Regions from separate parts of the Bradyrhizobium sp. LA6.8 genome, predicted to be linked through region 3. Evidence: predicted binding sites of a transcription regulator. Region 3 holds the regulator's gene; each other region holds the start of a gene.

Region 1 (7,172 bases), on a different contig from region 3:
CGGTGTGGAACTTGAGCCATTTCACCACGTCCGACCTCTCCGCCATCCGGGCATCGAGCCAGAGCGGCGTGTCGTGATCGAACAGCGTCAGCGCGATCGCGGCAGTGCCGCGCATCGTTGGCTCGGGCGCTCCCGCCATCGGCACGATGCGCTGGACCGAGCCCGGCCGCGCCATCGCGTCCATGACGGAACGAAAGGTCGATTGCGCCGACAACACCTTGTCGACGAAACCCGGCGGTAGTTCCGCAATCGTGGTCATGGCCTCACCCCTCACCGCGCACCATGGTGTAGAAATCAACCTTCGTCGCGGCGGTCTCGGCGGCCGCCTGCTTGCGCTGGATCATAAGCTGCTCGCGCAACGGCGCGATAACGTCACGCTCCACCGCCTCGCCGAAATCACTGGACTGCGCCAGTGCGTCGCACAGCGCGATCAGCCGCGCCTTTTCGCCATCGCGCCCCAGCGTGTAGCCGAAGCCGACCTCGCCGCTCGCGAGCCGGACCGCTGCGCGAGACACCGTGGCTTCACCGAGATTGAACGGCGCGCCGTCGCCGCCGACCCGGCCGCGCAGCATGACGAGACCGTTTTCCGGCGCGCGTAGCTCCTGATGCGCCGGCAGGGCGAGAGCGCGGAGGCGAGCGGCGATCTCGCCCGCCTCCGCGTGCGCCAGCACGGCCATCGCGGCCTTGCGCTGGACTTGCTGGTTGTTGTGCTGGGTCACCAAATCCACCGAGCTTTTGACAGAACTTGCCGAATCCAAGTTGTCTATGATAATAGACAACTTGATACGGAAGCGCCATGACTGTTTCGTGACAAACGTGTGATTTCTGAAGTAGGCTTCTCGGCGACATGAGCATGCAGGACACAGCCTCTTCGGGCGTCGCGCTGTGGCGCCTCGTTGCCGACGGCATCGAGCGCGGCATCGCCGACGGCCGCTTTGCGGCCGGCGACAAGCTGCCGGGCGAGATGGAGATCGCCGAGACCTATCGTGTGAACCGCCACACCGTGCGGCGCGCGCTGGCCGCGCTTGCCGAGCGCGGCATCGTGCGCGCCGAACGTGGCAGCGGAACCTATGTCGAGGCACAGCGCCTCGCTTATCCCTTACGCTCGCGCACCCGCTTCTCCGAGATCGTCGGCGCCGATGGCCGCGAACCGCATGGCCGGCTGATCGAGGCGTCCGACGACGTCGCGACCCGCGAACTCGCGCGCGAACTGGGATTGAAGGCCGGCGCGCCGCTGGTGCGGATCGAGGCGATCCGCCTCGCCGACCGCACGCCGATCTGCGTCTCCACCACCTGGCTGTCAGCGGAATTGTTTCCGGGCGCGGGCGAGGTGTTCGCCGCGACGCGCTCGATGACGAAACTGCTCGAGCACTACGGCGTCCGCGACTACAGTCGCGGCGCGACCCGGATCACCGCCGGCATCGTGGACGCAACCGATGCCGCGCGGCTCGATCTGCCGCTGGGACGGCCGATCCTCGTGGTCGACGCCACCGACCACGATCTCGCCGGCAAGCCGCTGGTGACCAAGCACTCGCGCTTTGCGGCGGAGCGGGTGGAGTTTCTGGTGGAGAACGGGTGAGGCTGCTCTTCTTCACCCTCTCCCCTTGCGGGAGAGGGTGGCTCGCCGCGTAGCGGCGAGACGGGTGAGGGGTATGTCTCTGCAAACACCGATCTGAGTTTGAGGAGGCAGACCCCTCATCCGGCGCTTCGCGCCACCTTCTCCCACAAGGGGACAAGGACGAAAGCTACGCCACCGCCCTGCGCCCAATAATCGCAAACCGCAGCTTGCTCGAGATGAAATCGATCGCGGCGACGGCGACCAAAATCATCAGGATCAGGAACGACACCCGCTGCCATTCCAGCACGCGGATCTGCTCGGCGAGCTGGAGGCCGATGCCGCCGGCGCCGACGATGCCGATGATCGTTGCCGAGCGCGTGTTGGATTCGATGAAATAGAGCACTTGGCCGGCGATCACGGGCAGCACCTGCGGCAGCAGGCCGAAGCGGATTTCGTGCAAAGCACTGCCGCCGGAGGCGCGGACGCCTTCGACCTGCTTCTGGTCGGCGCCTTCGATCGCCTCCGAGAACAGTTTTCCGAACGCACCGAAATCCGACACGGCAATCGCCAGCACACCGGCGAACGGGCCGAGGCCGACGACATTGATCCAGACCAGCGCCCAGATCAGGGTGTCCACGCCGCGGATCGAATCCAGGAAGCGGCGAACCGGAAAACGCAGGATCTGCGAGGGTATGACGTTGCGAGCGGCCAGCAGGCTGACCGGAAGCGCGAACACCGCCGCCAGCGTCGTGCCGAGCAGCGCGATCGACAGCGTCTCACCCAGCGCCTTCAGATAGACCGGGAGCGAAGAGCCGGGATCGGGCGGGATCATCATCAGGCTGATCCAGCCGAGCTGGCTCAGCCCTGCGAAAAACCGCGACGGCGAGAAGTCGAGATCGACGAGGCCGTAAACCAGGATCGCAAACGCCGCGACGATCATCGCAGGCATCGCAAGCCGCGCCGAGGCGGGGCGGTCGAACACATCGGGGTAGCGCGCGCGAAGCTCTCGCGTGTCGACCTCCTGCGGTCTCATCACGTCCGTGCCTCCTTACCGAACAGACGGCCGCGCAGCCAGCCGGTGGTGATGTCGATGATGAAGACCGTGATGATGATGGTGAGCAGGATGGCACTGACGTCGGAGTAATAGAACTTGCGGATGGCGACGACGAGCTCCTGGCCGATGCCGCCGGCACCGACGAAGCCCATGACCGAGGCCTCGCGGACGTTGATCTCGAAGCGCAGCAGCGCGTAGCTGGCATAGCCCGCGGTCACCTGCGGCACGATGGCGAAGCGCATGCAGGACAGCCAGCTCGCACCGGTCGAGCGGATGCCTTCGACCGGCTTCATGTCGGCATTCTCGACGATCTCGGAGAACAGCTTGCCGAGCGCGCCGGTGGAGTGGATCGCGATCGCGAGCACGCCGGCCATCGGCCCGAGGCCGAACGCGATCACGAAGATCAGCGCGAAGACGATGCCCGGCACGGTGCGGGCGAATTCGAGCAGGCGACGCACCACGAAGCGCAGCCAGGGCGACGGTGACGTGTTCTCGGCCGCGAAGAAATTCAAGGCGAAGGCGAAAGTCGCGCCGATCAGCGTGCCGACATAGGAGATCAGCAGCGTCTCGCCCAGCATCTTCAGCCATTTGCGCCAGCCCCACAGCCACTCGCCGGCATCGGTCCAGACCCGCTGGCCGCTGTCGAGCGTGAGGATGCGGTCGAAATAGCTGATGAAATTGCCGAAATGGGCAAAGAAGGTGCGCAGGTTCACTTCCGCGCCGATCGCGGCAAGAAACAGCGCTGCGGCAAAGATCACCAGCCCCAACAGGAGTCGGAGCCGCTTGCGCGCGACCGCCTGGCGATAGGCCGCGTTCAGCACGGCGAGCTGCTGCTCGGGAAGGATCGAAACCGCGACGGTCATCTGGCCAGGAAAGGTGGTCGATCAAAGAGAAAGAGCCGGGTCCATCGACCCGGCTCCAGTGCTATCGTCCCGAAACTCAGGACGCCTTCTTCTTACGCAGTGCATCGACGAACTTGATCAGCTCGATCGTGCCATCCCAGTCCTTGGTGGTGGCGGGATGAAAACCCTTCTTCTGGCCGTCCTGGAGGCGATCGAAGGCCGCCTTGTCCTTGGCCGGCGCGTCGAAGAACGCCTTGGCGATCGCCGCCTTGGCATCTTCCGGCAGGTCGGAATTGTAGGCGTAGGGGCCGTTGATGATCGGCGCCGACTTGTGGATGATGCGGAAATCGTCCTTCTTCATCGGCGAGCCGTCGGCGTTCTTCAGCATGCCCTTGGTCAGCATCTGCGCCAGCGTGGAATCGTCATCGCTGGTCCACTGGTTGGCCGCAACGTCGACCGTGCCCTGCGCCAGCGCCAGGATCGCGTTCTCGTGGCTGCCGGTGAAGACGACCTTGCTGAAATAGGTGTCGGCATCCGTGATGCCCATCTTGTCGAGCTCGAAGCGCGGCACGTTGTTGCCGGAGGTCGAGTTCGGGTCAACGAGGCCGAGGTTCTTGCCCTTGAGCTGGTCGACGCTCTTGTAGGGGCTGCTCGCCTTGACGAAGAACACCGAGTAGTAGCCGGTCGAACCGTCGGCATTGATGTCGTTGGCGAAGGCATCGGTCTTGACGCCGGTCAGGCGGGCGCGGGCGAACGACGCCGAGCCGTAGCTGGCGATATGGATGTTGCCGGCGCGCTGGCCTTCGATGACCGCGGCGTAGTCGTTGGCGATGCGTAGCGTGACCTTCACGCCCAATTCCTTGGAGAGATAGTTCATGAACGGCGCCCAGCGCTCGGTCACGCCCGAGGCGTTTTCCGCCGGAATGACCGCGAAGGTCAGTTCGGGATATTTGGCTTTCCAGTCGTCGGCGGAGGCCGAGGTCGTGAACGCGAGCGCGGCGGCGCCGGCAAGAACCAGTCTGCGAGTGATCATGATACCCTCTTCATCGGTTGGGGTCGGTTGACGCAAAAATTGGCAGTTACAGGCGCAGCTCAGGCGGCCGCGGCCGTTCCGAGCGCCGGCACGCCTTCAGGCGCCGGCACAGGCATTCCGCCCATGACGTCGGAGGCTTCGAGATCGTAGAGCTCGCGCGCGACGTGGTCGGTCAATTCGGCCGGCGCGCCGTCGAACACCACGCGCCCCTGCGCCATGCCGATCAGGCGATCGCAATAGCTGCGCGCGAGATCGAGCGAATGCAGGTTGCAGAGTACGGTGATGCCGAAGTGCTTGTTGATGCGCAGCAGCGCATCCATCACGATCTTGGTGTTCCGCGGGTCGAGCGAGGCGATCGGCTCGTCGGCCAGGATGATGTCGGGCTGCTGCACCAGCGCCCGGGCGATCGCAACACGCTGCTGCTGGCCGCCGGAGAGCTGGTCGGCGCGCTGGGCGGCGAGTGAGGCGATATCGAACTGTTCGAGCGCCGACATCGCCAGCGCCTTGTCGTGCTCGGGCCAGGTCTGCGTCAGCGAGCGCCAGGCCGGCATCGTCGCGAGGCGTCCCATCAACACGTTGGTGAGCACATCGAGCCGGCCGACCAGGTTGAACTGCTGGAAAATCATCGCCGCGCGCGCCCGCCACTGCCGCAATTCCTTGCCGCGCAGCGCGGTAACGTCGAGGCCGTCGAACAGGATACGGCCCTGCGTCGGCGTCGCCAGGCGATTGATCATGCGCAGCATGGTCGACTTGCCGGCGCCGGAGCGCCCGATCACACCGACGAAGCCGCCGGGGGAGATTTGAAACGAAGCGTCGTCCACCGCGGCTTTTGCGCCGAAGCGGCACGTCAGACCTTCAACCACCAGCATAGAGGGCTCCAGAGTAGCTGGCTGCCACCGCTAACGCTGGCGCTTGACACTTGTGTGACACCGGCGCTGCGGTGCGGCGATCCTACACACCTCTTCCCCTGTCATCGCATCGTCATGACATTGTCATCAGGCCGCTCGAAGAGGTACGCCCGCCCTCGACCTATCGGATGTAGCATGGCCGGCAAGACGCTCTCGGTTCAACCGACCATCGACCCTTCGGCGAAGCTGCATGAGACCAGTCTCGGCACCTATACCGAAGTCGGTGCGCGCACGATCCTCACTGAAGTCACGATGGGCGATTACTCCTATGTCGTGAACGACGCCCAGATCACCTACACCACCATCGGAAAATTCTGCTCGATCGCGGCGATGACGCGCATCAATCCCGGCAATCATCCGATGCATCGCGCCACGCAGGCGCATTTCACCTATCGTTCCAGCGCCTACTTCGAAGGCGAGAGCGACGACACCGAGTTCTTCGACTGGCGGCGCCAGCATCACGTCCATATCGGCCACGACGTCTGGATCGGCCATGGCGCGATCGTGCTGCCCGGCCGCAACATCGGCACCGGCGCCGTGATCGCGGCCGGCGCCATCGTCACCAAGGACGTGCCGGCCTACACCATCGTCGCCGGCAATCCGGCGCGCATCGTGCGGCGGCGGTTCTCGGAAGACGTCGCCGGACGGCTGGCCCGGCTCGCCTGGTGGGACTGGGATCACGACAAATTGCGTGAAGCACTGCCCGATTTCCGCAAGCTCGGGATTGAAGATTTCCTCTCGGCATATGAAGCACGGGCAAGCTCCCTCACCCGTTCCCCTGCCAGCAAACGAAGCGCGGTCGCTTGACAGACATCTTCCTTGAGGGCGGCCGGGCCCTGATCGGCTCCGAGCTCGTCGAAACTTCCATTCTGGTGTCCGGCGCGGACATTGCGCAGGTCGATGCCTCTCGCGGCCGTGCGCGGCTGGCGATCGATGCGCGCAACCTGCTGGTGCTGCCCGGCATCGTCGATCTGCATGGCGATGCCTTCGAGCGCCAGATGATGCCGCGCGCCGGCGTCGACTTTCCGATCGACGTCGCCCTCGCCGACAGTGACCGCCAGGCGATCAGCAACGGCATCACCACCGTGTTTCACGCCACGACCTGCTCATGGGAGCCGGGCCTGCGCAGCGCCGGCAATGCGCGCGCCCTGATGGAGGCGATCGAGCGGCAGCGACCGCATTTCGCCGCCGACACCCGATTCCACCTGCGGCACGAGACCTACAATCTGGATGCCGAGACCGAGATCGGCCAGTGGCTCGCCGAGGGCCGCGTCGACCTGTTCGCCTTCAACGACCACATGGACGGCACCGTTGCCGACATGGCCAAGCCGCGCAAGCGCAACCGCATGGTCGAGCGCACCGGCCTCTCGGGCGAGGAATTCGACCGGCTGGTCGAGCGTGTGCTTTCGCGGGCCAGTGAAGTGCCGGCTTCCGTGTCGCGGCTTGCCGCAACTGCTCGCGCAGCCGAGGTGCGGATGCTCTCGCATGACGATGCGACGCCGGCGATGCGGCAGGAGTTTCGCGAGCTGGGCGCTGACATCGCGGAGTTTCCGATCAACGAGGAGACCGCGCGGGCGGCCGCGTCCGCCGGCGATGCCATCGTCTACGGTGCGCCGAACGTCGTGCGCGGCGGCAGCCATACCGGCTGGACTCGGGCATCCGACATGATCGCGAAGGGGCTCTGCTCGGTGCTGGCGTCTACTATTACTATCCCGCGCAGCTGCTCGCCGCGTTCCGCCTTGTCGCCGACGGCGTGCTGCCGCTGCCGAAGGCCTGG
Region 2 (7,172 bases), on a different contig from region 3:
TGCTGATCGCGGTCGTGATCGGATTGTCCTTCGACAAGCGCATCGCCGCGGTGTTCGTGGCCTCCTCCGTCGTCGTGTTCGCCCTGCTCCGCGGCATCGCCGCCCTGCTGATGACGATCGCGCGCCGGCTGCCGCGCACGCGTCTGCCGATGCTGCGGCTGGCGATCGCCAACATCCACCGGCCGGGCGCACTGACGCCCTCCGTCGTGCTGTCGCTCGGGCTCGGGCTCGCCGTGCTCGTCACCATCACCCAGATCGACGGCAATCTGCGCCGGCAGTTCCTTGCGGCCCTCCCCGAGCACGCGCCGTCGTTCTTCTTCATCGACATCCCGAGCACGCAGGCCGAGCAGTTCGACGGCTATCTGCGCCGGATCGCGCCGGGCGCAAAGGTCGAGGACGTGCCGATGCTGCGCGGCCGCATCGTCGCCGCGCGCGGCGTGCGTGCCGAGGACCTCAAGCCCACCACCGATTCCGAATGGGTGCTGCAAAGCGACCGCGGCCTGACCTATACCGCCGAGCTGCCGAAGGGTTCCAAGGTGGTCGAGGGCGAATGGTGGAGCGCCGACTATTCCGGCCCGCTGCTGGTCTCGATGGAGAAGAAGATCGCCGACGGGCTCGGCCTCAAGCTCGGCGACGAGATCGTGGTCAACGTGCTCGGCCGCGACATCCCGGCCAAAATCGGCAATCTGCGCACCATCGACTGGCAGGGCATGGGCATCAATTTCGTGCTGGTGTTCTCGCCCAACGCCTTCAAGGGCGCGCCGCACACCCATATCGCGACGCTCACCGAGGCCGGCGGCACTGCGGCCGGCGACGGCAAGATCATCAGGCAAGTCGCCGACACCTATCCGATGGTGACGAGCGTGCGCGTGCGCGAGGTGATGGAGACGGTCGGCTCGGTCGTGACCAATCTGGCGCTCGCGATCCGCGGCGCCAGCGCGGTGACCCTGATCTCGGCGATCCTGGTGCTGGGCGGCGCGCTCGCCGCCGGCCACCGCCACCGGGTCTATGATGCGGTGATCCTCAAGACCCTCGGCGCGACCCGGCTGCGGCTGCTCGGCGCCTATGCCCTCGAATACCTGCTGATCGGACTTGCCACCGCGGTGTTCGGCGTGATCGCCGGCAGCGTCGCGGCCTGGATGATCGTGACGCGACTGATGACGCTGAGTTTCGTCTGGCAGGCCGGCAGCGCGGCCGGCGTGGTCGCGGCGGCCTTGGTCGTCACGGTCGGACTTGGGCTCGCCGGGACGCTGCTGGCATTGAACAAAAAGCCCGCCACGGTGTTGCGGAATTTGTGACAAATGGTAGCGGGCGACCCCGCGATGTCGGAATCGCACGATTCCAGCGATTAACCACGTCTGCTCGCCAGGATTGCGGGCGAGGGCGACATTCAGCCGCGCGTGGACGGTTGCAGCGAATGTGTTAGTTTCCCACATATCCAATGGGTTCGGACCCCCGATTATGAGCCAGAATTTAGTCGGCACAGATCGGTATCCGAGATAGAATTTGACGAACCGGCGGCATGGCGACCCTCATGCCGGACCGGGCTAACCAACGGGAATTCGACCATGTCGGACCTAGACCGTAACTACGCTTCTCCTTTCGGCAGGGCCGCCGGGCGTGTTGACGCCGCGACGGTCGATGCCGGCCTGCGCGCCTATATGCTGCGCATCTACAATTACATGAGCATCGGCCTCGCCATCACCGGCCTGGCCGCGCTCGGCGTCTATATGGCCGCCGTGACCGACGTTCCGACCCCAGAAGCCGTCCGCGTCGGCAAGCTGTTCCTGACGCCGTTCGGCTACGCGATGTTCGTCAGCCCCCTGAAGTGGCTGTTCATGCTCGCGCCGCTCGCGATGGTGTTCGTAATCTCGGCGGGCATCAACCGTCTCGCCCCCTCGACCGCGCAGATCCTGTTCTGGGTGTTCGCGGCGCTGATGGGCATCTCGCTGTCCTCGATCTTCCTGGTGTTCACGCACACCTCGATCGTGCGGGTGTTCTTTATCACCGCGGCCACGTTTGGCGCACTGAGCCTCTACGGCTACACCACCAAGCGTGATCTGACCGGGATGGGCTCGTTCCTGTTCATGGGCCTGATCGGCATCATCATCGCGAGCCTGGTCAACCTGTTCCTGGCGAGCACGATGCTGCAGTTCATCGTGTCCGTGGTCGGCGTGCTGGTGTTCGCCGGCCTCACCGCCTGGGATACCCAGCGACTGAAGAACGACTACATCTACGGCTACGCCTCGGCCGGCGGTGACATCGCAGAGCGTGCGGCCATCACCGGCGCGCTGTCGCTGTACCTGAACTTCATCAACCTGTTCACGCTGCTCCTGCAGCTCCTCGGCCAGCGCGACTAAGCGCTTCGACGAGGGAACGGATACGAACCCCGGCCGAGAGGCCGGGGTTTTTGTTTGGGCCGGGATGCGCGACGCCCCCCGCCGTCATCGCCCGCCTTGTGCGCAATTGCGCACTGAGGCGGGCGATCCAGTACGCCGCAGCGGCTCGGTTCTAGCCGCGCTGTCTCGGAGTACTGGATGCCCCGCCTGCGCGGGGTATGACAGCGGAGAAGATTGGAGGGCTGCTGCGCTGGCAATGACGGAGCATGGGGAAACGGCGTTGCCCCTTCCAGTGACCGCGGGAAGGCTCTAATCTTCCTCCCATGTCCGCACCTGAGATCAGGCCCGCCATTGAGGCCGACCTTCCCGCCATCACCGCCATCTACAAGCAGGCCGTCCGCGAGGGCACCGCGACATTCGAGCTGGCGCCGCCGGATCTCGCCGAGATGACGCGCCGCTACCGCGCGCTGATCGACGGCGGCTATCCCTATTTCGTCGCCATCCTCGATCGTAGCGTCGCCGGCTATGCCTATGCCGGCGCCTACCGGCCGCGGCCGGCCTACCGCTTCACGGTCGAGAACTCGATCTATCTCGATCCCTCGTTCCTCCGCCGCGGCATCGGCTCGTTGCTGCTGGAGCGGCTGATCACCGAATGCGAGGCGCGCGGCTTCCGCCAGATGATCGCGGTGATCGGCGATTCCGCCAATGCCGGCTCGATCGGCGTGCACACGCGCGGCGGCTTCAAGATGATCGGCACGCATCCGAATGTTGGCCTGAAATTCGGCCGCTGGCTCGACACGGTGATGATGCAGCGGGATCTGGGCGAGGGCGCAAGCACGGTGCCGAAATAACCTCGGTCTCGTAGGGTGGACAAAGCGACTTGTCCGCCGTAGCTCGGAGAGCGAAGGCGGAAGCGTGCCCAGATGCCCGGCGATTGAGGAAAGATGGTGGGCACGGCGCGGTGCGCCTTTGCCCACCCTACGGCACCGTCCGTAAGGCTAAACCACCGCCAGCTTGCGATCGATCACCAGCAGCACGCGCTCGAGCTCGTGGCCGCGGCGCAGGATCAGGCCGGTCGCCGAGATCACGCTGTACATGCCCTGCTTGCGCGCCAGCCGCGGGTCCTTCTCGATGCGATAGATCGGCACTTCCGAGGCGCGGCGGAAGACCGAGAACACCGCGCGGTCCTTCAGGAAGTCGATGGCATAGTCGCGCCACTCGCCGTCGGCGACCATGCGGCCGTAGAGGTTGAGGATGCGGTTCAGTTCCAGCCGGTTGAATGTCACCCGGTTGGGTTGGGCATTCGCAGCGGTGGGGCGCGCCACTGCGCGCTGCTCGCTCGGATCGGCATCCTCCGGCGTCAGACTCATCGAGCGCCTCCTCATCTCGCGGCATGATCGCATCCGCGAAGGACCGTCCCCGGAACCGCGGATCATGACAATTGCATGATCGCGCCAACCGTTCCCCGCCGCAAGGGGCTCTTCACTCAACTGATTGAATCGGGTGCGAATCGGAGCACACGCAGGAGTGGAATTCTGTCGCGGCAAACCGTCACGGGATCGTTAGAAGGAATCTTGATATCGCCGCTTTTCCGCCAAGCGCCTGCCGCCCTGCATTGCGAAAAGACCTGTGTGCGTTGACCCGGTCCTTTCGGTTCCGGATTCCTCAGCCCCCAGCCCCCCGGGGCCGTCAGGATCGGGTCTGTACGCGCGACAAGGAGGGCCAACGCAAGTTGGTCCTTTTTGGTTTGTGCCGAGATGTTTCCGGCACGTCCAACTTCTCTCTGATTAACGCGAAGGCAACTCTCTCCCCTCATCCTGAGGAGCCGCGAAGCTGCGCCTGCATGGTTCTCGCGGCGATGCGTAGCATCGTCCGCCTCGCGCGTAAGGGCGCTCCTCACCATGAGGCGTGAGAGCGAGTATGACGCGAGTGAGAGAAATCGGATCTAGTGCAGCGACGTGTACGCCGCGCCGAGCATCGCACCCGGCTTCTCACGGCTGCCGTCCTGGACATAGACCACAGCGCCGTCGACGCCGTCGCGCGTGAGATTTTCCAACGGCACCGTCCAGCTTTCCGGACGCCCGTTCCAGTCGCCGACCTTGAGCAGGTTGCGCACGACGTTGTGATAGGTGATCTGCTGTCCGCGATTTTCGCCGCGGCTGATTGCGATCGGCACCGATTTCGTGATCGAGCAGATCCAGACCTCACCGTGCGAGACCGCCGACTCCTTGCTCGCCGCCACCGAGACGTTGATCTGCTTGCCTGCAAGCGACATCGTCACCGGCACGCTCATTACGCCTGTGCCGTTGTCGGTCTTGCCGATCGCGCTCTCGATGCCGGCGCGGTCGCTGCCGATGACATGCGTCGAACCGTTGACCACGACTTGCGGCGTATAGACCTCGCGGTCGCCGCGCATGCGCGAATAGGCGCGCTGCCGCGCCGAGAAGCGCGAATCCGCAAGCGTGTCCTTCCAGCCGAGATAATCCCAATAGTCGATCGGCATGCTCAGCGCGATGATCGACGGGTCGTTGGAGAGATCGCCGATGACCTGGTCGGCGGGCGGGCAGGAGGAGCAGCCCTGCGATGTGAAGAGCTCGACTACGGCGCGAGGATCAGCCTCGGCGGGACGGATGACGGCGACGATGGCGCAGATACCAAGTGCTCCCGACCAGAGTGCACCGGACCAGCGCGAAACCAGATTAGAAGCCATCATTGCAGTCATGTTGAACGTCACACCTCGCACGCGTGGGGGAAGATCCTATCGCCTGATGGTCACCGTAGTCTTACGGGCATCGTACACTCAACCGTCCGGGGCGAGGTTTTCCGCCGAGCGGGACCATCGGACGCGTGTTCTAACGCACGAGGGCGGCCTTGTGATAGGCCGCCCTCGTTTAACCTTCTACTCACGTCGCGGTGAGCCACCGTTCACAAATTCGCGTTTAGGCCGCGAGCTTGCGCAGCACGTAGTGCAGAATGCCGCCGTTCCGGTAGTAATCGAGCTCGTCCAGCGTATCGATGCGGCAAAGCAGCGAAACACGCTGCAACGAACCGTCGCCGGAGACGATCTCCGCGGTCAGCTTCTGACGCGGCTTCAGGTCGCCGACCAGGCCGCGCAGCGTGACCTTCTCGTCGCCCTTCAGGCCGAGCGACGACCAGGAGGTGCCTTCCTCGAAGGTCAGCGGCAGCACGCCCATGCCGACCAGGTTGGAGCGGTGGATACGCTCGAAGCTCTGGCAGATCACGGCGCGGACGCCGAGCAGGCGCGTGCCCTTCGCAGCCCAGTCGCGCGAGGAACCGTTGCCGTATTCGGCACCGGCGAACACCACCAGCGGCACCTGCTCCTGCTGGTACTTCATCGCGGCGTCGTAGATCGACATCTGCTCGCCGTCGGGCCAGTGCTTGGTGAGACCGCCTTCCGGGATATTTCCATCAGCGCCCTTCAGCATGAAGTTCTTGATGCGGATGTTGGCGAAGGTGCCGCGCATCATCACTTCATGGTTGCCGCGACGCGTGCCGTACTGGTTGAAGTCGGCCGGACGCACCTGGTGTTCGCTGAGATATTTGCCGGCGGGCGAGGTGAGCTTGATCGAACCGGCCGGCGAGATGTGGTCGGTGGTGATCTTGTCGCCGAACATGGCGAGGATGCGCGCCTCGATGATGTCGGTGACCGGCTCCGGCTCCTTCTTCATGCCGTCGAAATAGGGCGGGTTCTGCACATAGGTCGAGCTCATGTTCCAGCGGTAGGTCTCGCTCTCGACCGTCTTGATCTTGCGCCAGTTGGTGTCGCCCTTGAACACGTCTGCATACTTCTTCTTGAAGATCGACGCGGTCACGAACTTCTTCATGAAGGCGTTGATCTCCTTCGTCGTCGGCCAGATGTCCTTGAGGTACACCGGCTTGCCGTCCTTGCCTTCACCGAGCGGCTCGACGGCGAGGTTCTTGGTGACGCTGCCCGCGAGCGCGTGGGCGACGACCAGCGGCGGCGAAGCGAGATAGTTCGCCTGCACGTCCGGCGAGACGCGGCCTTCGAAGTTGCGGTTGCCGGAGAGCACGGCGGCCGCGACGATGCCGTTGTCGTTGATCGACTTCGAGATCTCCTCGGGCAGCGGACCGGAATTGCCGATGCAGGTGGTGCAGCCGAAGCCGACCAGGTTGAAGCCGACCTTGTCGAGATCAGCCTGCAGACCGGAATCGGCGAGATAGGCCGCGACCACCTGGCTGCCCGGCGCGAGCGACGTCTTCACCCACGGTTTTGCCTTGAGGCCCTTGGCGGCAGCGTTGCGCGCAAGCAGGCCGGCGCCGATCAAGACGCTCGGATTCGAGGTGTTGGTGCAGGAGGTGATGGCGGCGATCACGACGTCGCCATGACCGATCTCGAAGTTCTTGCCGTCGACGGCAAAGCGCTTCCCGGGCTCGTCGGTCTTCTTGTACTCGGTGCCGAGCGCGAGCGAAAAGCCTTCGGCGACCGACGGCAGCGCGATGCGGCCTTCGGGACGCTTCGGACCGGCCATCGAGGGAACGACGTCGCCGAGGTCGAGGGTCAGCGTTTCCGTGAACACCGGATCGGCCGACTTGGCGGTGCGGAACAGGCCCTGCGCCTTGGCATAGGCCTGCACCAGCGCGACGCGCGCCGGAGCGCGGCCGGAGGTCTTGAGGTAATCGAGCGCAGCAGCGTCGACCGGGAAGAAGCCGCAGGTCGCGCCATATTCCGGCGCCATGTTGGCGATGGTCGCCTTGTCGGCGACGGACAGGTGATCAAGGCCGGGACCGAAGAACTCGACGAACTTGCCGACCACGCCGAGCTTGCGCAGCATCTGCGTCACGGTCAGCACG
Region 3 (7,172 bases):
CTTCCAGCGCTTCGGCGCCGGAATTGCAGAAGAACACGAAGTCCGCGAAGCTTTCATTGCACAGACGCGCGGCAAGCTTCTCGCCGTCCGGGCTCTGGAACAGGTTCGACATGTGCCAGAGTTTGGTGGCCTGCTCCTGCAACGCCTTGACCAACGCAGGATGAGCATGGCCGAGCGCATTCACCGCCACGCCCGAGGTGAAATCGAGATAGCGGTCGCCATTGGTCGCAATCAGCCAGCAGCCTTCGCCGCGCTCGAAACCGAGGTCGGACCTGGCGAAAACGGGGAGCAAATGCGGCGCTGCGCTGTTAGTCATGACGATCACTTGAATGTTGCGGACGGTGTGAGCGTGCATTGCGCAACGCACCATTGACCGGCCCGGAAAACGAAACGTGCCGCCTTTTAAGGGCGGCACGCGAGACTATCTTATGCCTGGTGAAACCGGTGTCAATGCCGCCCGGAAAGCCTCGCGAAACGCAGAATCCGTAGTCTTGCGGTGGCGATTTTGCGTATTTCCGCCACGGAACATGTGGAAGCGAGTCGGCGGACTCTTGCGCGTGAGTCACGCCATATTGTAGCGTTTGGCTTGTCAGATACGACATCTCGTGCAGCAGTTCTGATCCTCTAAGTCCTCATGTACCGGCGTAAGCGTTCGGGCGCATCTGGTGCGCCCGGCGAGCCTTAAGGGATTCTGGCGGCACGGGTTTTTCGAAGCTTAGGCATTCGCCGTGCGGCCGCCAGGATGGCAGGCGCCGGCGAAGGAAAGGGTGCAATGACCGTTTTGACCTGGTCGGATGATCGCGTCGAGCAGCTGAAAAAGCTCTGGGAGGCCGGACTTTCGGCCAGCCAGATCGCCGCTGAACTCGGCAATGTGACCCGCAATGCCGTGATCGGCAAAGTGCACCGGCTCGGCCTGTCGGGCCGCGCCAAGAGCCCTTCGTCGGCAGCGCCGCGGCCGCGCAAGGCGCGCCCCGCCCAGCACATGATGCGGGTGACACGCCCGATCGCGCGCGGCAACACCGCGCTGGCGCAGGCCTTCGAAGTCGAGGTCGAGGCCGAACCGGTCACCTACGACAACGTCGTGCCGATGAGCCAGCGGCTGTCGCTGCTGGAGCTGAACGAGGCCACCTGCCACTGGCCGGTCGGCGATCCCTCGAGCCCGGATTTCTTCTTCTGCGGCGGCAAGGCGCTCTCCGGCCTGCCCTACTGCGCTCAGCACTCGCGCGTGGCGTATCAGCCCGCGGCCGATCGCCGGCGCGCGCCGGTGAAGCCGGGTCCGCGCTGAGGTCGTTCTGAGCTCGGAAAGGAGCCGTCACACGATGGCGGCTCAACAAATCCGATGTCGTTCCGGACAAGCGCGCCTCAAACGCGCGCAGATCCGGGACCCTTAACCACCGCAAGATGTGGCTACGGGGACTCGGAGTTACCTTTTGGCACAATAATCACTCGCGGTGGGTGTCCCGGACCCGCGCTTACGCTTGTCCGGGACGACACCGAGACTGTGGCCGCAGCTCACCGAGCTTACGCCTGCTCCGCCTTCGCAAAGCGATCGTCCAGTGCGTAGCCCGCGCCGCGGACGGTGCGGATCGGGTCCTGCTCGCGGCCGAGATTGAGCAGCTTGCGCAGGCGGCCGATATGGACGTCGACGGTGCGCTCGTCGATGTAGATGTCACGGCCCCAGACGCTGTCGAGCAGCTGCTCGCGCGAGAACACGCGGCCGGGATGCTCCAGGAAGAACTCCAGCAGGCGATATTCGGTCGGGCCGAGATCGATCGGCCGGCCCGAACGCGCCACGCGACGCTTGTCGCGGTCAAGCTCGATGTCGCCATAGGCGAGCACGGTGGCGAGCCGCTCCGGGCTGGCGCGCCTGAGCAGGCCCTTCACGCGTGCCAGCAGCTCCGGCACCGAGAACGGCTTGACGATGTAGTCGTCGGCGCCGGTCGCAAGGCCCCGCACCCGCTCGCTCTCCTCGCCGCGCGCGGTGAGCATGATGATCGGGAGCTGCTTGGTCTCGGGCCGGGTGCGCAGCCGCCGGCACAGCTCGATGCCGGAGAGGCCCGGCAGCATCCAGTCGAGCACGATCAAATCGGGGATGTGCTCCTTGAGGCGGGTGTCGGCATCGTCGCCGCGCATCACCGTCTCGACGTCATAGCCGTCGCCTTCGAGGTTGTAGCGGAGAAGCTCGGTGAGAGCTTCCTCGTCCTCAACCACCATAATGCGTGCGCCCATGGTGTTCGTCGCTCCTTAAGTGTTCGGGACCGTCGTGGCGAAGGTCGTCATGTCGCCCTTCGGCCGCTTGTCAGTGATCGCCTGGCCCTCGATCATGTAGAACACGGTCTCGGCGATGTTGGTGGCGTGGTCACCGATGCGCTCGATGTTCTTGGCGCAGAACATCAGATGGATGCAGAACGAGATGTTGCGCGGATCCTCCATCATGTAGGTGAGGAGCTCGCGGAACAGCGAGGTGCAGATGGCGTCGACTTCCTCGTCGCCCTTCCACACCGCCATTGCCGCCGGCAGATCGTGCGCGGCATAGGCGTCCAGCACCGACTTGACCTGCTGCTGCACGAGGTCGGTCATGTGCTCCAGGCCGCGGAACAGCTTGAGCGGATGGAAATCCGTCTCCAGCGCCGCGACGCGCTTGCCCATGTTCTTGGCGAGGTCGCCGATCCGCTCGAGATCGGTCGCGACGCGCATGGCGCCGACGATCTCGCGCAGATCCACCGCCATCGGCTGGCGGCGCGCAATGGTGAGAACGGCGCGCTCCTCGATCTTCTTCTGGAGCGCGTCGAGCTCGGCGTCGATGGTCACGACGCGCTGGCCGAGCGCGACGTCGCGGCGGATCAGCGCGTCGACGGAATCGACGATCATGCGCTCGGCGATGCCGCCCATCTCGGCGACCAGGCGCGTGAGCTCCTGGAGGTCGGTGTCGAAGGCCTTTGCGGTATGTTCAGAACCCATGTTCCGTCTCCTCAGCCGAACCGGCCGGTGATGTAATCCTGCGTGCGCCGGTCGGTCGGCGACGTGAAGATCTTGCTGGTGTCGTCGAACTCGATCAGCTCGCCGAGATACATGAAAGCGGTCTTGTCGGAGACGCGCGCCGCCTGCTGCATGTTGTGGGTGACGATCGCGATCGTGTAGTTCTCGGACAGCTCCTGGATCAGCTCCTCGACCTTGGCGGTCGAGATCGGGTCGAGCGCCGAGCAGGGTTCGTCGAACAAGATCACCTCGGGCCGCACCGCGACCGTGCGGGCGATGCAGAGGCGCTGCTGCTGGCCGCCGGAGAGCGACAGGCCGGAGGCGTTGAGCTTGTCCTTGACCTCGTTCCACAGCGCGCCGCCGCGCAGCGCCTTCTCGACGCGGTCGTCCATCTCGGACTTCGAGATCTTCTCGTAAAGGCGGATGCCGAAGGCGATGTTCTCGTAGATCGTCATCGGGAACGGCGTCGGCTTCTGGAACACCATGCCGACGCGAGCGCGCAGCAAATTGAGGTCCAGCTTGGGGTCGAGGACGTTGGTCTGGTCGAGCATGAGCTGACCGGTGACGCGCTGGCCCGGATAGAGGTCGTACATCCGATTGAAGATGCGCAGCAGGGTCGACTTGCCGCAGCCCGACGGGCCGATGAACGCCGTGACGCGGTTGGTGCCGAGCGCCAGATTGATGTTCTTCAGCGCGTGGTGCTCGCCGTAATAGAAATTGAGGTTGCGCACCGTCACCTTGGCCGGAGCTTCGGGCAGCACCGGCGCCTGCGGCAAACCACCGGCCGCGCTCATCGATACGGAAAGATCACTCATTTTGCGGTCCTCTCGGCGCTCAGAATGCGCGCGCCAATATTTAGGGCAAGAACGGTCAGGGTGATGAGCAGCGCGCCGCTCCAGGCGAGCTGCTTCCAGTAGGCGTAGGGGCTCTGCACGAAATTGTTGATGGTGACCGGCAGGTTCGCCATCGTCTTGTTCAGACCCAGGCTGAAGAACTGGTTCGACAGCGCGGTGAAGAGCAGCGGCGCGGTCTCGCCGGCGACGCGGGCGGTGGCCAGCATCACGCCGGTGATGAGGCCCGAGCGCGCCGCGCGATAGGCGATGCGCTTGATCACCAGCGAGCGCGGCAGGCCGAGCGCCGAGGCCGCCTCACGCAGTGCGTTCGGCACCAGCAGCAGCATGTCCTCGGTCGTGCGCAGCACCACCGGGATGACGATCACCGCAAGCGCGAGGCAGCCGGCAATCGCCGAGAAGCCGCGCATCGGAACCACCACCGCACCATAGATGAACAGGCCGATGATGATCGAGGGCGCCGAGAGCAGGATGTCGTTGATGAAGCGGATCACCGAGGTCAGGCGGTCGTTGCGGCCGTACTCGGCGAGATAGGTGCCGGCGAACAGACCGAGCGGCGCGCCGATGCCGACGCCGAGCACGGTCATGATGATCGAACCCACGATGGCGTTGCGCAGGCCGCCCTCGGTCGAGCCCGGAGGCGGCGTGTCCGCAACGAAGAGCTCCAGGTTCAGGCCGGCAATGCCGTTGTAGAGCAGCGTCATCAGGATCAGCGCGAGCCATGTGACGCCGAAGGCAGCGGCAGCCAGGCAGAGCACACGGATGACGATGTCCATGCGGCGGCGGCGTGCGTAGATCGGGTTCATGTTACTTCCCCGCCTTCTTTTCAAGACGCATCAGCATCAACCGTGCAGCCGCGAGCACGAAGAATGTCAGCACGAACAGCAGCAGGCCGAGCAGGATCAGGCCGGACTGGTGCAGGCCGTCGCTCTCGGCGAACTCCGATGCGATCGCCGCCGAGATCGTGGTGCCCGGGGCGAAGATCGACGACGAGATGCGGAACGAGTTGCCGATGATGAAGGTCACCGCCATGGTCTCGCCGAGCGCGCGGCCGAGCGCCAGCATGACACCGCCGATGACGCCGACGCGGGTGTAGGGGATCACCACGCTGCGCACGACTTCCCAGGTGGTGCAGCCGACGCCGTAGGCGGCTTCCTTGAGCACCGGCGGCACCGTCTTGAACACGTCGACCGAGATCGAGGTGATGAAGGGCAGCACCATGATGGCGAGGATCAGCGCCGCGTTGAACAGGCTGAGATAGGACGGCGGGCCTGCGAAGATCGCGCCCAGCACGGGGACGCCGTCGAAGATCTTGATCATGAAGGGCTGGAACGTGTTGGCCAGGAACGGGCCGAGCACGAAGAAGCCCCACATGCCGTAGATGATCGAGGGAATGCCGGCGAGCAGCTCGATCGCCATGCCGATCGGGCGGCGCGCCCATTGCGGGCAGAGCTCGGTCAGAAAGATCGCAATGCCGAGACCGACCGGAATGGCGATCGCCATCGCGATGAAGGAGGTGATGAGCGTGCCGTAGATCGGGCCGAGCGCGCCGAGCACGGGCGGATCTGCCGACGGCGCCCAGCGCTGCGTCCACAGGAAGGCGAAGCCGTATTCCTTCATCGCCGGGAACGCGCCGACGATCAGCGAGATGATGATGCCACCGAGGATGAGCAGCACCGAGATCGCGGACAGCCGCGTGATCCAGTAGAAGGTGAGGTCGCCGAGCTTGAAGGCGCCCAAGGCCTTGGCGCGGTCATACGGTCCGGCGTCGTCGATTACATCGCTCTGAACGGCCATCTCTGCCACGCCGATCCCCTGTGCCCGTTTGATATGCGCTTGTTGTCGGTCTTGTTGTTGGTCTTGCGCTCCGGATGCGGCGCGAGGCCGATCCGGAGCGGAGGTCTTGTGAGATCCCGGCGCCCAGTCCGGGACACAGAGCGCTTAGCTCTTGATCTCGGCAGCCCAGGTCTTCTCGATCAGCTGGACGACCGGGTCCGGCATCGGGATGTAGTCGAGCTCTTCAGCCGCCTTGCCGCCGCTCTTGAAGGCCCAGCGGAAGAACTTGATGGCTTCCTGCGAGGCTGCCTTGTCGGTGGCATCCTTGTGCATGAGGATGAAGGTCGCCGCCGTGATCGGCCAGGACTTGTCGCCGGGCTGGTCGGTCAGGATGACGTAGTAGCCGGGAGCCTTGGCCCAGTCGGCGTTGGAAGCCGCGGCCTGGAAGGCCTCGACGGTCGGCTGCACCGGCTTGCCGGCTTTGTTGACGAGACCGGTGTAGGTCAGCTTGTTCTGCTTGGCATAGGCGTACTCGACGTAGCCGATCGAGTTCTTGGTCTGGCTGATGTTGCCCGACACGCCTTCGTTGCCCTTGGCGCCGACGCCGACCGGCCACTCGACCGCGGTGCCCTCACCGACCTTGCTCTTCCAGTCCGCGCTGGCCTTGGCGAGATAGTTGGTGAAGTTGAAGGTGGTGCCCGAACCATCCGAGCGGCGGACCACGGTGATCGCGTCCGACGGCAGCTTCACGTTCGGATTGAGCTTCTTGATCGCGGCGTCGTCCCACTTGGTGATCTTGCCGAGATAGATGCTGGCCAGGGTCTCGCCGTCGAACACCAGCTCGCCGGGCTTCACGCCCTCGATGTTCACGACCGGAACGATGGCGCCCATCACCATCGGCCACTGGACGAGGCCGTCCTTTTCGAGCTGCTCGGCCTTGAGCGGCGCGTCGCTGGCGCCGAAGGTCACGGTCTTGGCCTGGATCTGCTTGATGCCGCCGCCGGAGCCGATCGACTGGTAGTTCAGACCGTTGCCGGTCTCCTTCTTGTAGGCGTCAGCCCACTTGGAATAGATCGGGAACGGGAACGTCGCACCGGCACCCGTGATGTCGGCAGCAAACGCCGCCGTCGCCGATGCGGCGACCAAGCCGGCAGCGACGATAGTTTTGATGAAATTCATGGTGGTCTCCATACAGGGGAGCGAAGCGCCATCCGCGCCCGATCGCGCTCCCCGTGCCGCCCCTTTAGGAGCGGTCGGCTGTGCTTTTACGAAGGTTTCGTGACAGCTGGATGACACGGCCAAGCGATTGAAATCGCTTGAATATCAGGTTGGAGCCGCGGTCTTCGCCTGGGGAAAACAGGCCGTGAATACGGCGCCCTGCTTGGGCACGCTCTCGATCAAAAGCCGGCCGCGATGGCGGTTAAGAATATGTTTCACCAGCGATAATCCGAGCCCCGTCCCGCCCTGCGAGCGGCTGTCGCCGACGTCGACCCGGTAGAACCGCTCGGTCAGTCGCGGCAGATGCTCGGGCGCGATGCCGGGTCCGAAATCCCGGACCAGGACCCG

What was found. Region 3 encodes PhoB, which activates phosphate uptake and scavenging genes when phosphate is short. Its sites were predicted from a motif close to TGTCATNNANCTGTCAT; they were not measured.
Region 1: the regulator PhoB is predicted to act here: its motif matches at 5,456-5,472, upstream of phnC (phosphonate ABC transporter ATP-binding protein).
Region 2: the regulator PhoB is predicted to act here: its motif matches at 3,774-3,790, upstream of ABIA90_RS07925 (DUF2794 domain-containing protein).

Annotation. Positions count from the first base shown of each region.
Region 1 is NZ_JBEPQQ010000011.1:109,152-116,323, reverse strand. It holds gene phnH (phosphonate C-P lyase system protein PhnH) at 1-259, opposite strand, end outside; gene phnG (phosphonate C-P lyase system protein PhnG) at 264-728, opposite strand; gene phnF (phosphonate metabolism transcriptional regulator PhnF) at 848-1,579, shown strand; gene phnE (phosphonate ABC transporter, permease protein PhnE) at 1,746-2,591, opposite strand; gene phnE (phosphonate ABC transporter, permease protein PhnE) at 2,591-3,475, opposite strand; gene phnD (phosphonate ABC transporter substrate-binding protein) at 3,552-4,487, opposite strand; gene phnC (phosphonate ABC transporter ATP-binding protein) at 4,547-5,356, opposite strand; gene ABIA90_RS38190 (LbetaH domain-containing protein) at 5,531-6,202, shown strand; partial or broken gene ABIA90_RS38185 (alpha-D-ribose 1-methylphosphonate 5-triphosphate diphosphatase) at 6,199-7,172, shown strand, end outside.
Region 2 is NZ_JBEPQQ010000002.1:164,594-171,765, reverse strand. It holds gene ABIA90_RS07940 (ABC transporter permease) at 1-1,298, shown strand, start outside; gene ABIA90_RS07935 (Bax inhibitor-1/YccA family protein) at 1,569-2,360, shown strand; gene ABIA90_RS07930 (GNAT family N-acetyltransferase) at 2,663-3,190, shown strand; gene ABIA90_RS07925 (DUF2794 domain-containing protein) at 3,338-3,709, opposite strand; gene ABIA90_RS07920 (DUF1223 domain-containing protein) at 4,285-5,061, opposite strand; gene acnA (aconitate hydratase AcnA) at 5,279-7,172, opposite strand, start outside.
Region 3 is NZ_JBEPQQ010000016.1:50,301-57,472, forward strand. It holds gene ABIA90_RS43580 (aspartate aminotransferase family protein) at 1-316, opposite strand, end outside; gene ABIA90_RS43585 (GcrA family cell cycle regulator) at 773-1,285, shown strand; gene phoB (phosphate regulon transcriptional regulator PhoB) at 1,522-2,229, opposite strand; gene phoU (phosphate signaling complex protein PhoU) at 2,245-2,961, opposite strand; gene pstB (phosphate ABC transporter ATP-binding protein PstB) at 2,973-3,794, opposite strand; gene pstA (phosphate ABC transporter permease PstA) at 3,791-4,636, opposite strand; gene pstC (phosphate ABC transporter permease subunit PstC) at 4,638-5,627, opposite strand; gene pstS (phosphate ABC transporter substrate-binding protein PstS) at 5,772-6,785, opposite strand; gene ABIA90_RS43620 (ATP-binding protein) at 6,930-7,172, opposite strand, start outside.